3 regions of the Bradyrhizobium sp. USDA 372 genome follow, and region 2 is predicted to be linked to each of the others. Evidence: predicted binding sites of a transcription regulator. Region 2 holds the regulator's gene; each other region holds the start of a gene.

Region 1 (6,032 bases), 2.7 Mb from region 2:
CCCTGTTATGAGCCGCGCCCATCGCACGGATGTGGCTCGAACGCCAGACTACCCAGTCCCGGGCGAGGCAGCAATTGCGGGCTGATTGTGCTGAGTAGCTCCGCATCTGCGCTTACCCTCCCCTGGAGCGGGAGGGTCGAGCGCGCGAAGCGCGAGCGGGGTGGGGTGATCTCTCCACTCGGACACTGTTCGACGTCGAGAGACCGTCACCCCACCCCGTCTCACATTTCGCTCCGCTCTATGTGAGCCGACCCTCCCCCTCCAGGGGAGGGTAAGAGGCTGTTGGCCAGTCACGCAATCACCGCATCGATCGTAGCTTGCCCCAAGCTGGCGTGGCGAGAGGCCGTCGTCTCGTCTTCGTTCTCACGCTGAACTAGTCTCGCCGGGACATCCGGGGGAATTGATTCATGGGCAGCAATGTCGGTCAGCGTGCATTTCAAAATGCCCGGCTTCAGAAACGGCAGAAGGCCGAATTGCTGCCCTTGCTCGGGCAAGCGCTCGAACTGCACAAGAAGGGGCGCCTCTCTGAGGCCAAGGCTGCCTATCGCCAGCTCCTGCAGATCGCGCCCAATCAATTCATCGCGCTGCATATGCTCGGCGCCCTGGAGTCCGAGGCGAAGAACTATCAGCAGGCCGAGATCCTGCTGAGCCGGGCCATTGCCGCGGATCCGCGATCGGCCGAAGCCCATATGAGCCTGGGCGTCGCGCTGAACGGGCTGAAACGTCACGCTGAGGCCCGCGAGATTTATCGCAAGGCCCTCGCCTTGCGGCCCAACTACGCCCTGGCCCTGTCCAACCTCGGCAACGCGAACGCAGCCCTTGATCGGCACCTGGAAGCCCTCGACAGCTACGATCGGGCGCTCGCCATCGACGGAAACCTGGCTGAAGCCCACAACGGCCGGGGCTCTGCGCTCTGCCGTCTGCGCAACTACGACGAGGCGCTCGCAAGCCTGAACCGCGCGCTCGCGATCAAGCCCGACTATGCGGCGGCGCTGGCGAACCGCGCCGTTGCGCTCCGGGAGCTGCAGCGATTTGACGAGGCCATGGCGGATTGCAATCGGGCAATCGCCCTCGCCCCTGACGACGTGAACGGATGGCTCTGGCGCGCCAATGTCCTGCTCCAGACCCACCAGATGGCCCAGGCATTGGCCGATTGCGAAAAGGCGCTCGCGATCGCGCCCGATTCCGATCAGGCTCACCTGGTGCTGGGCCTCTGCCTTGCCGGGCTCGGCCGGGTCGACGAAGCCCTCGCCAGTTTCGACAGAGCCCTCGACATCCGGCCCGACCTCGAGAGCGCGATCTCCAGCAAGATCTTCGCGCTCGACTTCGTGCCGGACGCGAGCGTCGCGCAGCATCAGCAGGCGCGACGGGTATGGTGGGAGCGGATCGGCGCGAAACTCGCGTCAGAAGCGGCGGCACCGCATGACAACAGCCGCGATCCGGATCGCCGCCTGGTGCTGGGCTACGTCTCGTCGGACTTCAACGCGCATTCGGCCGCGTTCATTTTCAAGCCCGTGCTGCAACACCATGATCGGACCCGGTTCGAGATCGTGTGCTACTCGTGCTCGTCGAAAGTGGACGCGACGACACGCGAATTTCAAGCCATCGCCGATCGCTGGCGTGATGCCTCGCAATGGAGCGACGATCGCCTTGCCGCCCAGATTCGCGACGATCGCATCGATATCCTGATCGATCTGTCCGGCCATACCAGAGGAAACCGCCTCGGTGTATTTGCGCGCAAGCCGGCACCGATCCAGGCGCACGGCTGGGGCCACGGCACCGGCACCGGACTGCCGACGATCGACTATCTGTTCTCGGATCCGGTCGGGATTCCCCAGGCGGTTCGGCCTCTGTTTGCAGAGACGGTCGTCGACCTGCCGTGCTTCGTGACCCTGGCGCCGCTGCCTGCCGGAATTGCGCAGGGCAAGACGCCGGCGCTCTCGAACGGCTTCGTCACATTCGGTGTCTTCAACCGCATCAGCAAGATCTCGGACGAGGCAGCGGCAGTCTGGTCCAGGATTCTCGCGCGGGTGCCGGGCTCGCGACTGCTGATCAAGGACGTTGCGCTCGACGATCAACTGGTCCGCGACAAGCTGCTGGCGCGATTTGCGGCGTGCCGATTGCCGGCCGAACGCATCGATCTGCTCGGGGCTACGTTGCGGGACGAGCATCTGGCATCGTTCAACCGCATCGACATTGCCCTCGACCCGTTCCCGCAGAACGGCGGCGTCAGCACATGGGAAGCCCTGCAGATGGGCGTGCCCGTGGTGGCGAAGCTGGGGAGCAGCCTGCCCGGCCGCGCTGCCGGCGCCATCCTCACCGCGCTTGGCCTGCCGGACTGGGTCGCCGACAGCGAGGAGGCCTATGTCGAGATCGCGGCCAGCCGTGCGGCTGAGGTCGGCGAGCTCGACCAATTGCGCCGCGAATTGCCCGCAACGATCAACGCCGCGGCCGCGGGCAACCCCGTCGCATATGCGCAAGCGGTGGACGAGGCCTATCGCGCGATGTGGACGCGCTATTGCAGCGGCGTCTGATTTGGAGATCTCGTAGGGTGGGCTAAGCGTAGCGTGCCCACCATTGCCAGATACTGCGCAGAGATGGTGGGCACGGCGCGCGAAGTGCGCGCCTTTGCCCACCCTACGAGACCGCTGCGCTGTTCAATGCAGCCGGAATACGCCGTCGACGGCGCGGAGCTCGGCCGGCTTGATCAGCTTGCAATGCGCCACCGTAACCGAGTGGAGGGGGCCGTCGAGCTTCTCCTGCCAGAACGCCAGGAAATCGGTCAGCGCGGGGAATTTCGGAAACATGTCGTAGTTCTGCCAGACATAGGTCTGCAGCAGCGAGGGATGATCCGGCATCCGATAGAGAATTTGTGCCGTCGTCAGCCCGTAGCCCAGCATCTGTTTCCGGAATTCCTCGGAAACGCCCCCAACGCGCAGTCCCATGCCAAACCTCCTTTGCAGGAGCGCATTTGCGGGGGTGGCCTGTCCGTGCCCCGGGAGCCACCCGGAAACGATGCGCTCACATGAGAGAAATGTGACGCAAACTGACAACTCATCTCAAGCCCAAAAGTTTAACAAGCTGTTGAAATTCAATGCTTTAGCAGCAGAGACGACTCCGTGCTAATACGGCCTCCCAAGCGGCCTCGAAGAGGCCTCCGAGGCTGGTTAACGATGGCAAAGGGTTTCTGGCAGTCCGCGCTTTCGGCTGCTATTTTTTTCTGCTACAAACCCTTGCCCCCGCAAAATTCCTGTCCTATTTCAGCGTCGCCCGTGCTAGCACTCACGGGCAACGATTGCTAACAACCTCAAAACCTCAACCCGAGCAATTGCTTAGGAGGACTGCATGAAATTCCGTCCGCTTCACGACCGCGTCGTGGTCAAGCGCATCGACGCCGAAGAGAAGACCGCTGGCGGCATCATCATTCCCGACACTGCCAAGGAAAAGCCCTCCCAGGGCGAAGTCGTCGCCGTCGGCCCCGGTGGCCGCGACGAAGCTGGCAAGCTGATCCCGATCGACCTGAAGGTCGGCGACCGCGTGCTGTTCGGCAAGTGGTCCGGCACCGAGGTCAAGATCGACGGCCAGGACCTGCTGATCATGAAGGAGAGCGACGTGATGGGCGTTCTCGAAGTCAGCGAGTCCAAGAAGAAGGCGGCTTAAGAGCCCCTCTCCTCCCTCCAGTCAAACCCTCAAGGAAAAATTCAGATGGCAGCCAAAGAAGTCAAATTCTCGGTTGAAGCGCGCGACAAGATGCTGCGCGGCGTCGACATCCTCGCCAACGCGGTGAAGGTCACGCTCGGTCCGAAGGGCCGCAACGTCGTGCTCGACAAGTCGTTCGGCGCTCCCCGCATCACCAAGGACGGCGTCACCGTCGCCAAGGAGATCGAGCTCGACGACAAGTTCGAGAACATGGGCGCGCAGATGGTGCGCGAAGTCGCCTCCAAGTCCGCTGACGCGGGCCGGCGACGGCACCACCACCGCGACCGTGCTCGCGGCCGCGATCGTGAAGGAAGGCGCCAAGTCGGTCGCCGCCGGCATGAACCCGATGGACCTCAAGCGCGGTATCGACCTCGCGGTCGAAGCCGTCGTGGCCGACCTCGAGAAGAACTCGAAGAAGGTCACCTCGAACGACGAGATCGCCCAGGTCGGCACCATCTCGGCCAACGGCGATGCCGAGATCGGCAAGTTCCTCTCCGACGCCATGAAGAAGGTCGGCAACGAGGGTGTCATCACCGTCGAGGAAGCCAAGTCGCTCGAGACCGAGCTCGACGTGGTCGAGGGCATGCAGTTCGACCGCGGCTACATCTCGCCCTACTTCGTCACCAACGCCGACAAGATGCGCGTCGAGATGGACGACGCCTACATCCTCATCAACGAGAAGAAGCTCTCCTCGCTGAACGAGCTGCTGCCGCTGCTCGAGGCCGTGGTGCAGACCGGCAAGCCGCTGGTCATCGTCGCCGAGGACGTCGAAGGCGAAGCGCTTGCGACCCTGGTCGTGAACCGTCTGCGCGGCGGCCTGAAGGTCGCGGCCGTCAAGGCTCCGGGCTTCGGCGATCGCCGCAAGGCCATGCTGCAGGACATCGCGATCCTGACCGGCGGCCAGGCGATCTCGGAAGATCTCGGCATCAAGCTCGAGAACGTCACGCTCAACATGCTCGGTCGCGCCAAGAAGGTGATGATCGACAAGGAGAACACCACGATCGTCAACGGCGCCGGCAAGAAGGCCGACATCGAGGCGCGCGTGGCCCAGATCAAGGCGCAGATCGAGGAGACCACCTCGGACTACGACCGTGAGAAGCTCCAGGAGCGTCTCGCCAAGCTCGCGGGCGGCGTCGCGGTGATCCGCGTCGGCGGCGCGACCGAGGTCGAGGTGAAGGAGCGCAAGGATCGCGTTGATGACGCGATGCATGCGACCCGCGCGGCCGTGGAAGAAGGCATCGTTCCGGGCGGCGGCGTCGCCCTGCTCCGTGCCTCCGAGCAGCTCAAGGGCCTGCGCACCAAGAACGACGACCAGAAGACCGGCGTCGAGATCGTGCGCAAGGCGCTGTCGGCGCCCGCTCGCCAGATCGCGATCAACGCCGGTGAAGACGGCTCGGTGATCGTCGGCAAGATCCTGGAGAACAAGGCCTACAATTACGGCTTCGACTCCCAGACCGGCGAATATGCCGACCTCGTCAAGAAGGGCATCATCGACCCGACCAAGGTGGTCCGCACCGCGATCCAGAACGCAGCCTCGGTGGCAGCGCTCCTGATCACCACGGAAGCCATGGTCGCCGAGCTGCCCAAGAAGGGCGGCGCCGGCCCCGCGATGCCCCCGGGCGGCGGCATGGGCGGCATGGACTTCTGATCCAGCCTCTCAGGCAAAGTCGAGACACGCGAAACCCCGGCAGCGATGCCGGGGTTTTTGTTTGGGGGCGCCGTTCTCTCCACCCGTCATTCCGGGGCGCGACGAAGTCGCGAACCCGGAATCCATAACCACGAGCCTTATTTCGTTATCCCCGGATAGAGATCATCCCAGTTCGGGTTCTGCTCCTCGATGAGACGCGTCTTCCAGTCGCGTCGCCACTTCTTGAGCTCCTTCTCGCGGGCAATGGCAGTCGCGGGATCGTCATAGATTTCGAACAAGACGAGCTTGTCGACGCCGTAGTTGCTGGTGAAGCCGGGAACGGCTTTCGTTCTGTGCTGATACACACGGCGCACGAGCTCGTTGGTCACGCCGATGTAGAGCGTGCCGTGCTTCTTACTCGCGAGGATGTAGACATAGTAGGCCATTCCATCCGCCTGTGGTTATGGATTCCGGGCTCGCGCCCAAGAGGGCGCGCCCCGGAATGACGGCTGGATAGAGAGCGCGCGCAACCAAGCGCTTCGCGCTGCCCCGGAATGACGGGGGGCCTCACTCCACCTTCCCGATCCGCTCGAAGCGCGGCTCGCCGTCCTCGTCGAGCGACCAGAAGATCCGCGTCACCTTGCCGATGAGATTGTCCATCGGCACGAAGCCGAATGTCGACTGCATGCGGCTGTCGGTGGAATTG
Region 2 (6,032 bases):
GTTCATCATCCTCGGCCTGATCGGCGCCACCCCGCAAGCCGCAGACGACCGCGCCCGCTTCGCCCAGGAGGCAGCGCGCCAGATTCCCGGCGTGCGCGAGTCGCGTATCACCATGTCCGAGCCGATCCGCATCAACGGCCAGCAGGGTTTCGAGACCCGGATCGACGGCGTCAGCGGCAAGGACAAGACCCCGGTTACCGTGGTGCAGTGGATCCGTTTCTCCACCGGTGGCACCTCGCTGCGCATCATCGCCAGCGCCCCGCGCGACCAGTGGCAAGCGGCCTTCACCCGCTTCCGCGCCGTGCGCGACGGGATTCAGCCGAAGGGGTGAGGCTCGAGGCTTCAACACATTCAGTGCCATCCCCGCCTAGTGCGCAATTGCGCACGGGGGCGGGGATCCATACCGCGTGACCTCACGGTTGCAGTCCGATACAGTACCGACGAAGAGTTTTCGCCAAAACTAGTCTCTGGGGTTATGGATCCCGGGCTCGCGCTTTGCGCGCCCCGGGATGACGATGATGTTGGGGCGATCAGCCCAACCGCTCATCAAAGCCGGCTGCATTTTCGGGCTTCTGTTCGTACACGAACGGAACTAGGCTTCCTCCCGTTGGATCATCCTGGAGGGAGGCATACATGCTGGTTCGGCGACAAGTCTTGGCAATGCTTGGAACGACGGCGCTGGCGACGCTGGCGCCAACCGCGCTGCTCGCGGCCGCATCGATCAAGCCGGACGATGCATCCGCGCTGCTCGTGATCGACGTGCAGAACTGCTTCCTGCCCGGCGGTAGCCTCGCGGTGAAGGAAGGCGAGCAGGTGGTGCCGGTCATCAACAAGATCTCGAAGGCATTTGCGAACGTGGTGCTGACGCAGGACTGGCACACGCCGGGCCACGTTTCGTTTGCGTCGGTTCATGCCGGCAAGAAGCCGTTCGAAACGGTCGATCTTCCCTACGGCAAGCAGGTGCTGTGGCCGGACCATTGCGTGCAGGGCACCGACGGCGCGGCGCTGTCGAAGGACCTCTCGATCCCGCACGCCGAGCTCATCATCCGCAAGGGTTTTCACAAGGACGTCGACAGCTATTCGGCCTTCCTCGAAGCCGACGGCAAGACCTCGACGGGGCTCGCCGGCTACCTGAAGGGCCGCAAGATCAAGCGCGTCTTCGTCGCTGGCCTCGCGACAGACTTCTGCGTCGCCTGGACCGCGCTCGACGCACGCAAGGCGGGCTTCGAGGTCTATGTGGTGGAAGACGCCTGCCGCGGCATCGACACGCAGGGCTCGCTGGCAAAGGCCTGGGCCGATATGGCCAAGGCCGGCGTAAAGCGGATTCAGTCTGCGGATATCGCGGTGAGCGCGTAAGCAGCGCGCAACACTGGAAGACCCTCATCCTGAGGAGCGCGCTTCTTCGCGCGCGTCTCGAAGGATGAAGGCCGAGCTGCCAGAGCCGGGCCTGCATGGTTCGAGACGCCGCGCAAGGGCGCGGCTCCTCACCATGAGGGTCTGAGACTCAGTTCGCCGCGCCGCTCTGCTCGTTGTTGTTGTTCGCCGCAGACGCAGCCTTTGCGCCGCCCTTGGCGACGCCGACCAGCGCCGGGCGCAGCACGCGATCGCCGATGGTGTAGCCGGCCTGCATGATCTGCACCACGGTGCCCGACGGCACCGACGCATCGGGCACTTCGTACATCGCCTGGTGGAAGTTCGGGTCGAACTTCTGGCCCAAGGGATCGAGCTTCTTCACGCCGTGCTTTTCCAGCGCGTTGAGCAGCGAGCGTTCGGTGAGCTCGACGCCCTCGATCAGCGCGATCAGGCCGGGATCGGCCGCGGCACGCGCTTCGGCCGGAACGGCATCGAGCGCACGCTGAAGATTGTCGGCGATATCGAGCACGTCGCGGGCGAAGCCGGTGATGCCGTAGAGGCGGGCGTCGGCGACCTCCTTGCTGGTGCGCTTGCGCAAGTTCTCCATCTCGGCCAGCGTCCGCAGCATGCGGTCGCGCGCCTCGGCGGCTTCCTTCTGCAACGTCTCGACCGCGCCGGGCTCGGGATCGTCGGGCATGATGTAGGGTTTCGACACCACGGGCTCGCCGGTCGCTGCAGTCGTGTCTTCGGGTTGCCGGTCTTGCTCGGTCATCGGCTCTGGTCTCGAACTCGTTTCAGGGATGTTGGCCCGGATATCGTGCTTAAGCCCACGAAAATCAAGCGCCCGTGATCGGCGGAAAGGCCGGTCAGCCCCCCAAATCAGCCCCCTAAGAGGCGGCTGACGATGCGGGCGGCGTAGTCCACGGTCGGGATCACGCGGGCATAATTCAGCCGCGTCGGGCCGATCACACCGAGAACGCCGACGATGTGGCCGGCGGCATCCCGATAGGGCGAGATGATGGTGGACGACCCCGACAGCGAGAACAGCTTGTTCTCACTGCCGATGAAGATCCGCACGCCTTCGGCGGTCTCGGCCCGGCCGAGCAGGTCGATCACGCCGCGCTTGGTCTCGAGATCGTCGAACAACAGCCGCACCCGCTCCAGATCCTCCAGCGCATGCAGGTCTTCGAGCAGATTCGCATGCCCGCGGACGATGAGCTGGCGGTCCTCGTTCTCGCCGCCGGACCAGCTGGCGATGCCGGCCGAGATCACTTTCTGTGTCAGCTGATCGAGCTCGGCTCGGGCCTCGCCGAGTGCGGTCTCAAGCTCGAGCCGCGCCTCGGCCAGGGTGCGGCCGCGGATCCGCGCATTGAGGAAATTGCCGGCCTCGGTCAGCGCCGAGGAGGGAACTCCAGGCGGCAGCGTCAGCACGCGGTTTTCGACCTGGCCGTCCTCGCCGACCAGGATGACCAGCGCTTTTTCCGGTTCCAGGCGGACGAATTCGATGTGCTTCAGCCGGGCATTGGATTTTGGCGTCAGCACGACGGCGGCGGCCCGGGTCAGGCCGGAGAGCCGCATCAAGGCTTGGTCCAGCGCCGCCTCGACCGATTGCGCCTCGCCGACGGAGGAGAGCTGGCTCTGGATCGACTGCCGCTCGGCCTCATTGAGGTCGCCGACCTGCATCAGGGCGTCGACGAAGAAGCGAAGGCCCAGTTCCGTCGGCAGCCGGCCGGCGGAGGTGTGCGGGGCATAGATCAGGCCGAGCTGTTCCAAATCGGCCATGACGTTGCGGACCGAGGCCGGCGACAGCGGCATGGCGATCAGGCGGGAAATATTGCGCGAGCCGACCGGCTCACCGGTCGCGAGATAGCTTTCGACAATTTGACGAAAGATGTCGCGGGAACGCTCGTTGAGCTGGGCAAGGCCTGCGCGCGGCGCGATCAGATGGATCGGATCGTGATGGGCCACAGACGGTAACTCCTCTCAGATACTTATAATTTGTCCATCCGGGCCGCTTCTGACAAGCGTGGCGTTTGCGGGCTCGACGTCAGGGGGTGAATAAGCCCTTGCCGCCCACCCCCGCCCCACCTACAAGCACCGCGAACAGCCTTTTCCCGTGAGTTTTGGAGATTTCCCATGCGGCCAAGCCGCCGTGCGCCCGACGAATTGCGCCCCGTGACGCTGGAGCGCGGCGTGGTCAAATATGCGGAAGGCTCGTGCCTGGTGAAATTCGGCGACACCCATGTGCTGGTCACCGCCACGCTGGAGGAGCGCCTGCCGCCGTGGCTGAAGGGCCAGGGCCGCGGCTGGGTCACCGCCGAATACGGCATGCTGCCGCGCGCGACCTCCGAACGCACCCGCCGCGAGGCCTCCGCCGGCAAGCAGAGCGGCCGAACCGTCGAGATCCAGCGCCTGATCGGCCGCTCGCTTCGCACCATCGTCGATCTCGAAGCGCTCGGCGAGCGCCAGATCACGGTCGATTGCGACGTGCTCCAGGCCGACGGCGGCACCCGCACGGCCTCGATCACCGGCGCCTGGGTCGCGCTTGCCGATTGCCTCAACTGGATGAAGGCGCGCAACATGGTGAAGACCAACGTGCTGCGTGACAACGTCGCCGCGATCTCCTGTGGCATCTACAACGGCACTCCGGTGCTCGATCTCGACTATGCCGAGGATTCGGAAGCCGAGACCGACGCCAATTTCGTCATGACTGGCGACGGCCGCATCATCGAGGTGCAGGGCACCGCGGAACGCGAGCCGTTTACGCAGGACGAGTTCCTGAAGCTGATCGCCCTGGCGCAGAAGGGCATCGCGCGCCTGGTGGACTTGCAGAAACTGGCCGTGGCGTAGTCAATAGGCCCATGCACCGCCGAATCACCGACAAGCTCGTCATCGCCACCCACAATCCCGGCAAGCTCGCCGAGATGAGGGAGCTGCTCGCGCCGTACGGGATCGAGGCGGTGTCGGCCGGCGAGCTCGGCCTGGACGAGCCCGAGGAAACCGGCAACGATTTCCGCAGCAACGCCGCGATCAAGGCGATCGCCGCGGCGCAGGCGACCAAGCTTCCCTCCTTCGCCGACGATTCCGGCATCGTCGTCGACGCGCTCGATGGCGCGCCGGGAATCTACAGCGCGCGCTGGGCCGGTCCATCCAAGGATTTCAACGCGGCGATGACGCAGATCGAGCGCCTGCTGCAGGAGCGCGGCGCCACCACGCCGGACAAGCGCAAGGCACACTTCGTCTCCGCGCTTTGCGTCGCCTGGCCCGACGATCATCGCGAGGAGGTCGAGGCGCGCGTCGACGGCACGCTGGTCTGGCCGCCGCGCGGCACCGCCGGCTTCGGTTACGATCCGATGTTCCTGCCGGACGGCTACGATCGCACTTTCGGCGAGATGGAAAGCATCGAAAAACACGGCCTGCCGCCGCTTGGCCTAGGCCTGTCGCATCGCGCCCGCGCCTTCGTGAAACTGGCGGAGATCTGCCTTGAGCCGCGCTAGAGCGTTTTCGAGCGAAGTGGATACCGGTTCGCGCCAGGAAAACGCGTCAAAACAAGAATCCGAAGCCTTCGGCGTCTACGTGCACTGGCCGTTCTGCCTGTCGAAGTGCCCCTATTGCGACTTCAACAGCCATGTCCGCCACGCCGCGATCGACGAGGCGCGGTTTGCAGCCGCCTTCGCGCGCGAGATCGCAACGACGGCCGAGCGCGCCCCCGGCCGCGAGGTCACCTCGATCTTCCTCGGCGGCGGCACGCCGTCTCTGATGCAACCTTCGACCGTCGGCGCGGTGTTAGATGCGATCGGCAAGCACTGGACCGTCGCCGGCGACGTCGAGGTGACGCTGGAAGCGAACCCGACCAGCGTCGAAGCCACGCGCTTTGCCGGCTATCGCAGCGCCGGCGTCAACCGCGTCTCGCTCGGCGTGCAGGCACTCGACGACGCCTCGCTGAAGGCGCTCGGCCGCATGCACAGCGCACGCGAGGCGCTCGATGCCGTCGCCATCGCGCGCCGCGCGTTCGACCGCTATTCGTTCGACCTGATCTACGCCCGGCCCGACCAGACGCCGGCGATGTGGGCCGACGAGCTCAGGCACGCGATCGATGAAGCGGCCGAGCATCTGTCGCTCTATCAATTGACGATCGAGGAAGGCACGCCGTTCTTCGGCCTGCACCAGGCCGGCAAGCTGAAGACGCCGGACGAAGCGGTCGCACGCGCGCTCTACGACGTCACGCAGGAGACCTGCGACAAGCTCGGCCTGCCCGCCTACGAGATCTCCAATCACGCCCGGCGCGGCGCCGAGTGCCGGCACAATCTGGTGTATTGGCGCGGCGAGGAATATGCCGGCATCGGCCCCGGCGCACATGGCCGCCTCGACATTGACGGGATCAGGCACGCCACCGCCACCGAGAAGCGTCCGGAGGCCTGGCTGATGCGGGTCGAGACCAACGGCGACGGCGTCGTCAGCGACGAGCTCCTCAACAGCGAGGAGCGCGCCGACGAATTCCTGCTGATGGGACTGCGTCTCGCCGAAGGCATCGATCCCGAGCGCTACAGGGCCCTCGCCGGCCGCCCGCTCGACCCCCGCCGCATCGCGCTCTTGCGCGAGGAAGGCGCGATCACCGTGGATGGCACGGGACGCCTGCGCGTGACCAGCAGCGGATTTCCGGTGCTGGATGCGGTGGT
Region 3 (6,032 bases), 1.0 Mb from region 2:
GCGGCGGTTGAAGCGCTTTGCTCGCGCACCGCATTCGGCTACATCAACTCGCCGTCGCCGCTCCGCTGTCCCTCGTCCTGGATCGAGGCAACGTCAGTAGACGTGACCATTCAGGCAGGCGTTCGGCGGCAGCAGCGCCCCCTTCGATGCCCCGCAGGTCGAGCCGACGCGGCACGCGGATCCGATCGCTCCATCGATCGCATGACCCTTCACATCACGACGACCTTGGTGCCGACATTGACGCGGCCGTAGAGGTCGATGACGTCCTCGTTGCGCATGCGGATGCAGCCGGAGGACACGTTGGTGCCGATGGTCCAGGGCTCATTGGAGCCGTGGATGCGATAGAGCGTCGACCCCAGATACATCGCGCGGGCACCGAGCGGATTTTCCGGGCCGCCTTCCATGTGCCTGGGCAGATCGGGCCGGCGCGCGAGCATTTCCGCCGGCGGCGTCCAGTCCGGCCATTCGCGCTTGGCGGTGATCGATTTCACCCCGGACCAGGTGAAGCCGGGACGACCGACGCCGATGCCGTAGCGCAGTGCCCGGCCGTTGCCCTCGACGAGATAGAGGAACTTGTTCGGCGTATCGACCACGATCGTGCCGGCACTTTCCTTGCCGCTATAGTCAACGAGCTGTTTCTCGAATCTCGGATCGAACGGACGCTGCCGCGGATCGACCGCCTCCTGCTGGAGAGACGCGCCCTGCTGATAGCCGCCCTGCATCTGCGGCTCGCCCATCGGCGGCAGGCGCCGCGGATCGTAATAGCCGGGCCGCTGCTGATACACCGGCTGCTCCGGCGCGTAGGCCGGGCCGCGGCCGGGGCCATCGCCGAACAGGAATTCGATGAAGCCGCCGCCCATGTTGGAATTGGACGCGACGCGCACCGGCGCCGGCGGCACGCGCGGCTGGTAGAGCACCGCAGGCGGATCGTTCGGCACGCTGTTGTCGAAGGCGCTGGCCTCGTTCGCGCCGGCCATGATGGTGCAAGCGCTGCCGAGCAGCGCGACAGACATTTTCTTGAACATCGACGTACTCTGTACTGTTTCGTCTAGATCACATGCGTCGTGGAGAGCCGGTGGCTGATCCGCGCCCTTCGACGTGGTCAATAAAGAGCAAAAGCCGTTTTGTTTGGTAAACGGAAAGCGCGTTTCGATTCACCACGTCGCGAGCGCGCCGGCAATTTGGCGATCAGCGTTTATTTTCGATGAACGCAGCGCGACCATGGTTAATCGCTTCTTTGCACCGCGTCGCGCGACACCGCACAACAGTTCCGGTTGTGAACTTCGTGTTAAATCGCTTCTGCCTACAAAGACGCGTGAGTGAGGTGGGGGGAGTATCCTGATGGCTGTTCACCGCAAGCGTTTTCGCGTCGAGGATATCGCCGGTGGCGAGATGCCGATTTTGGACGTAACCGAAGAGGCAATCCCGATGCATAGCGAGATCATGGCCGAGCTGCGCGCGATCCGCGCCCAGATGGCGAAGGGCATCGTCGCGGCCCCGCTGTCCGGCAGCGCCGCCATGGCGGCGATCGACGCCTCCACGGCCCACGAGCTGTCCGAAGCGCGCACCATGCTCGAGACCTACCGGGCGCAGATCGAGCAGTGCGAGAAGCTGAAGGTGGAGCTCGACCTCATCCACGACGCCATCGACCGCACCAAGCGCGAGATCGCGACGCTGCACGGCAAGAGCTTCGACGGCGGCGAGATGGCCAAGGTCAATGGCGAGCTCGGCGCGGTGGTCGGCGGCACCGAGCAGGCGACCCAGCAGATCCTCGAAGCCGCGGAATCGATCGACCAGGCCGCCAGCGCGATGTCCAAGGTGGACTCGGTCGATCAGCAGAAGCGCCTCGCCGACGACATCCAGGAACGCGTCATCTCGATCTTCGAAGCCTGCAACTTCCAGGACCTGACCGGCCAGCGCATCAGCAAGGTCATGACCACGATGAAGTTCATCGAGCAGCACATCAATGCGATGATGGAGATCTGGGGCGGCGTCGACGCGATCAAGTCCCATGTGCCGGCGCCGGTCGACAGCCGCAGCGAGGACGAGAAGCTCCTCAACGGCCCCAAGCTCGCCGGCGACGTCGGCCACGCCTCGCAGGACGACATCGACGCGCTGTTCGACTGAACGGGGGCGATATCTAAAAAACAAAGCGCCGGCCTTGGGGCCGGCGCTTTTTGTTTTTTCGTCATTGCGAGGAGCGAAGCGACGAAGCGATCCAGGCTGTCTCCCAGGAGGCAGTCTGGATTGCTTCGCTCCGCTCGCAATGACGAGACGTTAGGCCAAGGGCTGCCTCACGCCCTCGGCGCGCAGCGGACGTAGACCATGTTGCCGTAGCGGGTAGCGGCGTCCTTGTCGATGAAGCGGGTGATCATGACGCGACCGTCGAAGGAGACGATCTCGCGGTCCTGCTCGCCGGGGGTCGGGCCGGCCGGTCCGATGTAGTTCTTGCCGCTCGGCGAGCCCTTCAGCCGCAGCTCCTGCGGCGTCGCCTGATCGGCGAGATGCATGATCACGCCGCCGGAGGAGCCGGCGGTGATCACGTAGGGATTCTTGCATTGCTCGCGCGCCATCTTCTCGGTGCGGGCGCGGTCGGCCGGGTTCTGGAACGAGGCGAGGCCCCAGCGGCCGACGATCTCGTCGCCGCGGATGGTGGCCGGCATTTCGGGCGCAACGCCCGGTTCGGCCTCGGGCGGCGGCGAGGACGACGTGAGGGACGGCAGACTGAAGCCGCCGCCGCAGGCGCCCAGCAGCAGCGCCAGACAAGAGGCGGCCGCCAGATTGGCAACCGTGCGCGCGTGAGCCGAACTGATCATGGCATTCCCCCGAACAAGACCATGGCCGCACCCCTCGAGCAGCCAAGCGCAAAATCGCTGCCGGAGCAATGACCGTCGTTCTCTAAGCCGGCGCCCCGAGCGAGTTTCCAATGCCACCATCCTATATCCGCCTCAACAACCGCTTAACCACCTTTGCTTGACAGGATCGCGGCCAAGCCATATTTCCGGACCCACTATTAGCACTCGGAAAGCCCGATTGCTAAGCGCGCCGTTCGATCCTCGACGAGAGGGGTGGACGGAAGCGCCGCCCCACCGACCCCACTACTTCCGAAGCGAGCCTCCAAAGGGAAACGTCATGGCTAAATCCAAATTTCGTCCGCTGCATGACCGTGTCGTGGTCAAACCTATCGACGCCGAGGAAAAGACCAAGGGCGGCATCATCATTCCGGACACTGCCAAGGAAAAGCCGTCCCAGGGCGAGGTCGTCGCCGTCGGCCCCGGCGGCCGCGACGAGACCGGCAAGCTGATCCCGATCGACCTCAAGGTCGGCGACCGCGTGCTGTTCGGCAAGTGGTCGGGCACCGAGGTCAAGATCGACAACGAAGAGCTCCTGATCATGAAGGAGTCGGACATTATGGGCGTGCTGGCCTAAGGCCATCCGCCTGAACGGCCGCTGAATGTCATGCCCGGATCCAGGCGATCCGGGCATCCATCGTTCCGCCGCGACTAGACAAGACACATCACGTAACACGAGGGATTGCAGACCATGGCTGCCAAAGACGTCAAGTTTTCCGGAGACGCGCGCGATCGCATGCTGCGCGGCGTCGACGTTCTCGCCAACGCCGTCAAGGTGACGCTCGGCCCGAAGGGCCGCAACGTCGTCATCGAGAAGAGCTTCGGCGCCCCCCGCATCACCAAGGACGGCGTCACCGTCGCCAAGGAGATCGAGCTCGAGGACAAGTTCGAGAACATGGGCGCCCAGATGGTGCGTGAGGTCGCCTCCAAGACCAACGACCTCGCCGGCGACGGCACCACCACCGCGACCGTGCTGGCCCAGGCGATCGTGCGCGAAGGCGCCAAGGCGGTCGCCGCCGGCATGAACCCGATGGACCTCAAGCGCGGCATCGACACCGCGGTGGCCGCCGTCATCAAGGACATCGAGAAGCGCGCCAAGCCGGTCGCCGCCTCCTCCGAGGTCGCCCAGGTCGGCACCATCTCCGCCAACGGCGATGCCGCCATCGGCAAGATGATCGCCCAGGCGATGCAGAAGGTCGGCAACGAGGGCGTCATCACCGTCGAGGAGAACAAGTCGCTCGAGACCGAGGTTGACATCGTCGAGGGCATGAAGTTCGACCGCGGCTATCTCAGCCCCTACTTCGTCACCAACGCCGAGAAGATGACCGCCGAGCTCGAGGACGCCTACATCCTCCTGCACGAGAAGAAGGTCTCGGGCCTGCAGGCCATGCTGCCGGTGCTGGAAGCCGTGGTGCAGTCGGGCAAGCCGCTCGTCATCATCGCCGAGGACGTCGAGGGCGAGGCACTGGCCACCCTGGTCGTCAACCGCCTGCGCGGTGGCCTCAAGGTCGCTGCCGTCAAGGCGCCGGGCTTCGGCGACCGCCGCAAGGCCATGCTGGAGGACATCGCGATCCTGACCGGCGGCCAGCTGATCTCCGAGGAGCTCGGCATCAAGCTCGAGAACGTCACGGTGAAGATGCTCGGCCGCGCCAAGAAGGTGGTGATCGACAAGGAGAACACCACGATCGTCAACGGCGCCGGCAAGAAGCCCGACATCGAGGCCCGCGTCGGCCAGATCAAGGCCCAGATCGAGGAGACCACCTCGGACTACGACCGCGAGAAGCTGCAGGAGCGCCTCGCCAAGCTCGCCGGCGGCGTCGCGGTGATCCGCGTCGGCGGCGCCACCGAGATCGAGGTCAAGGAGAAGAAGGACCGGGTCGAGGACGCGCTCAACGCCACCCGCGCCGCGGTTCAGGAAGGCATCGTCCCCGGCGGCGGCGTCGCGCTGCTCCGCGCCAAGAAGGCGGTCGGCCGTCTCACCAACGCCAATGACGACGTCCAGGCCGGCATCAACATCGTGCTGAAGGCGCTGGAAGCCCCGATCCGCCAGATCTCCGAGAACGCCGGCGTGGAAGGCTCGATCGTGGTCGGCAGGATCCTGGAGAACAAGTCCGAGACCTTCGGCTTCGACGCCCAGAACGAGGACTATGTCGACATGGTCGAGAAGGGCATCATCGATCCCGCCAAGGTGGTGCGCACCGCGCTGCAGGACGCCTCCTCCGTGGCCGGCCTCTTGGTGACCACCGAAGCCATGGTCGCCGAGCTGCCGAAGAAGGAAGCTCCGCCCGCCATGCCCCCCGGCGGCGGCATGGGCGGCTTCTAAGCCTCCGTTCCGTGACAGAGTTGCGAAGGCCGCCTCCGGGCGGCCTTCTTTTTTGCCGATCCTGCCTGTTTCGCTTTCCGATTCAACCAGCGGCCAAAACCCACTACGGTGGCGCGCCGATTCGATTGTTTGGGCATGATCCTCTCGGAAAACCGCTTCACACTTTTCCGGATCATGCCCGTTGCGCGAGGATGTCATCAATGCGTGCGCTTCTGGTCTGTTCGACGGCCGTTCTGGCGGCCCTGCTCGCCGTTCCGCCGCAGGCGTCCGCCCAGATGAAGCTGTCACCGAAGGCGACCGCGCCGGGCGGAACCGAGACGCGCTATTTCACCTCGATCGACGGGCTGATGGACGGCAATGCCGACGTGATCCTGAAGGAGACGCGCCAGGGCAAGACTGTGACCGCGGCGGTGCTCGACGTCTGCTACCCCATCGCGAAGAATTCCGACCGCAAGGACCGCTTCGTCGTCAACCTCCAGGTCGCGGGCCAGACGCTGACGGGAACGACGCAAAGCGTCGGCGAGAAGTCGCCGGTCAGCGTCAAGCTGACGCGCAAGCAATCCGGCGACATGTTCGAATTCCGCGGCCAGATCGCGATCGGCCAGGCGGTGACCGAGGTCACCTCGCCGGACAATTCCGATCTCAGCGAAAAGGAATTCCTGGACAGTCAGACCTCAGACGACGGCATCACGCCGCAGCCGAAGGATTTCACCGACGTCTCGCCGGAAGCGATCGCGGTCAAGGTCAAGCTCGACGCGGCGACCGACTTCCTGAAGAGCCTGAAGGGCCAGGAGGTCGAGGTGACGCTGGCGAGCCTCAATGTCGGTTGCGACGCGCTGCGCGCGGGCGAGCAGACC

What was found. Region 2 encodes HrcA, which represses chaperone genes, less so after heat shock. Its sites were predicted from a motif close to GTTAGCACTCNCNNNNNGNGAGTGCTAAC; they were not measured.
Region 1: a site for HrcA is predicted at 3,275-3,303, ahead of AB7M16_RS06475 (co-chaperone GroES). Genes of this name have one in related genera too.
Region 3: a site for HrcA is predicted at 3,013-3,041, ahead of AB7M16_RS14400 (co-chaperone GroES). Genes of this name have one in related genera too.

The regions. Positions count from the first base shown of each region.
Region 1 is NZ_JBRJHR010000001.1:1,313,873-1,319,904, forward strand. Features, by position in the region: gene AB7M16_RS06465 (O-linked N-acetylglucosamine transferase, SPINDLY family protein) at 408-2,534, shown strand; gene AB7M16_RS06470 (usg protein) at 2,658-2,945, opposite strand; gene AB7M16_RS06475 (co-chaperone GroES) at 3,346-3,660, shown strand; partial or broken gene groL (chaperonin GroEL) at 3,706-5,347, shown strand; gene AB7M16_RS06485 (GIY-YIG nuclease family protein) at 5,485-5,772, opposite strand; gene lepB (signal peptidase I) at 5,894-6,032, opposite strand, start outside.
Region 2 is NZ_JBRJHR010000001.1:4,060,113-4,066,144, reverse strand. Features, by position in the region: gene AB7M16_RS19210 (hypothetical protein) at 1-331, shown strand, start outside; gene pncA (bifunctional nicotinamidase/pyrazinamidase) at 634-1,356, shown strand; gene grpE (nucleotide exchange factor GrpE) at 1,505-2,125, opposite strand; gene hrcA (heat-inducible transcriptional repressor HrcA) at 2,233-3,321, opposite strand; gene rph (ribonuclease PH) at 3,490-4,203, shown strand; gene rdgB (RdgB/HAM1 family non-canonical purine NTP pyrophosphatase) at 4,215-4,850, shown strand; gene hemW (radical SAM family heme chaperone HemW) at 4,867-6,032, shown strand, end outside.
Region 3 is NZ_JBRJHR010000001.1:3,019,520-3,025,551, forward strand. Features, by position in the region: gene AB7M16_RS14385 (L,D-transpeptidase family protein) at 210-1,025, opposite strand; gene AB7M16_RS14390 (protein phosphatase CheZ) at 1,342-2,127, shown strand; gene AB7M16_RS14395 (hypothetical protein) at 2,295-2,816, opposite strand; gene AB7M16_RS14400 (co-chaperone GroES) at 3,133-3,429, shown strand; gene groL (chaperonin GroEL) at 3,544-5,175, shown strand; gene AB7M16_RS14410 (hypothetical protein) at 5,376-6,032, shown strand, end outside.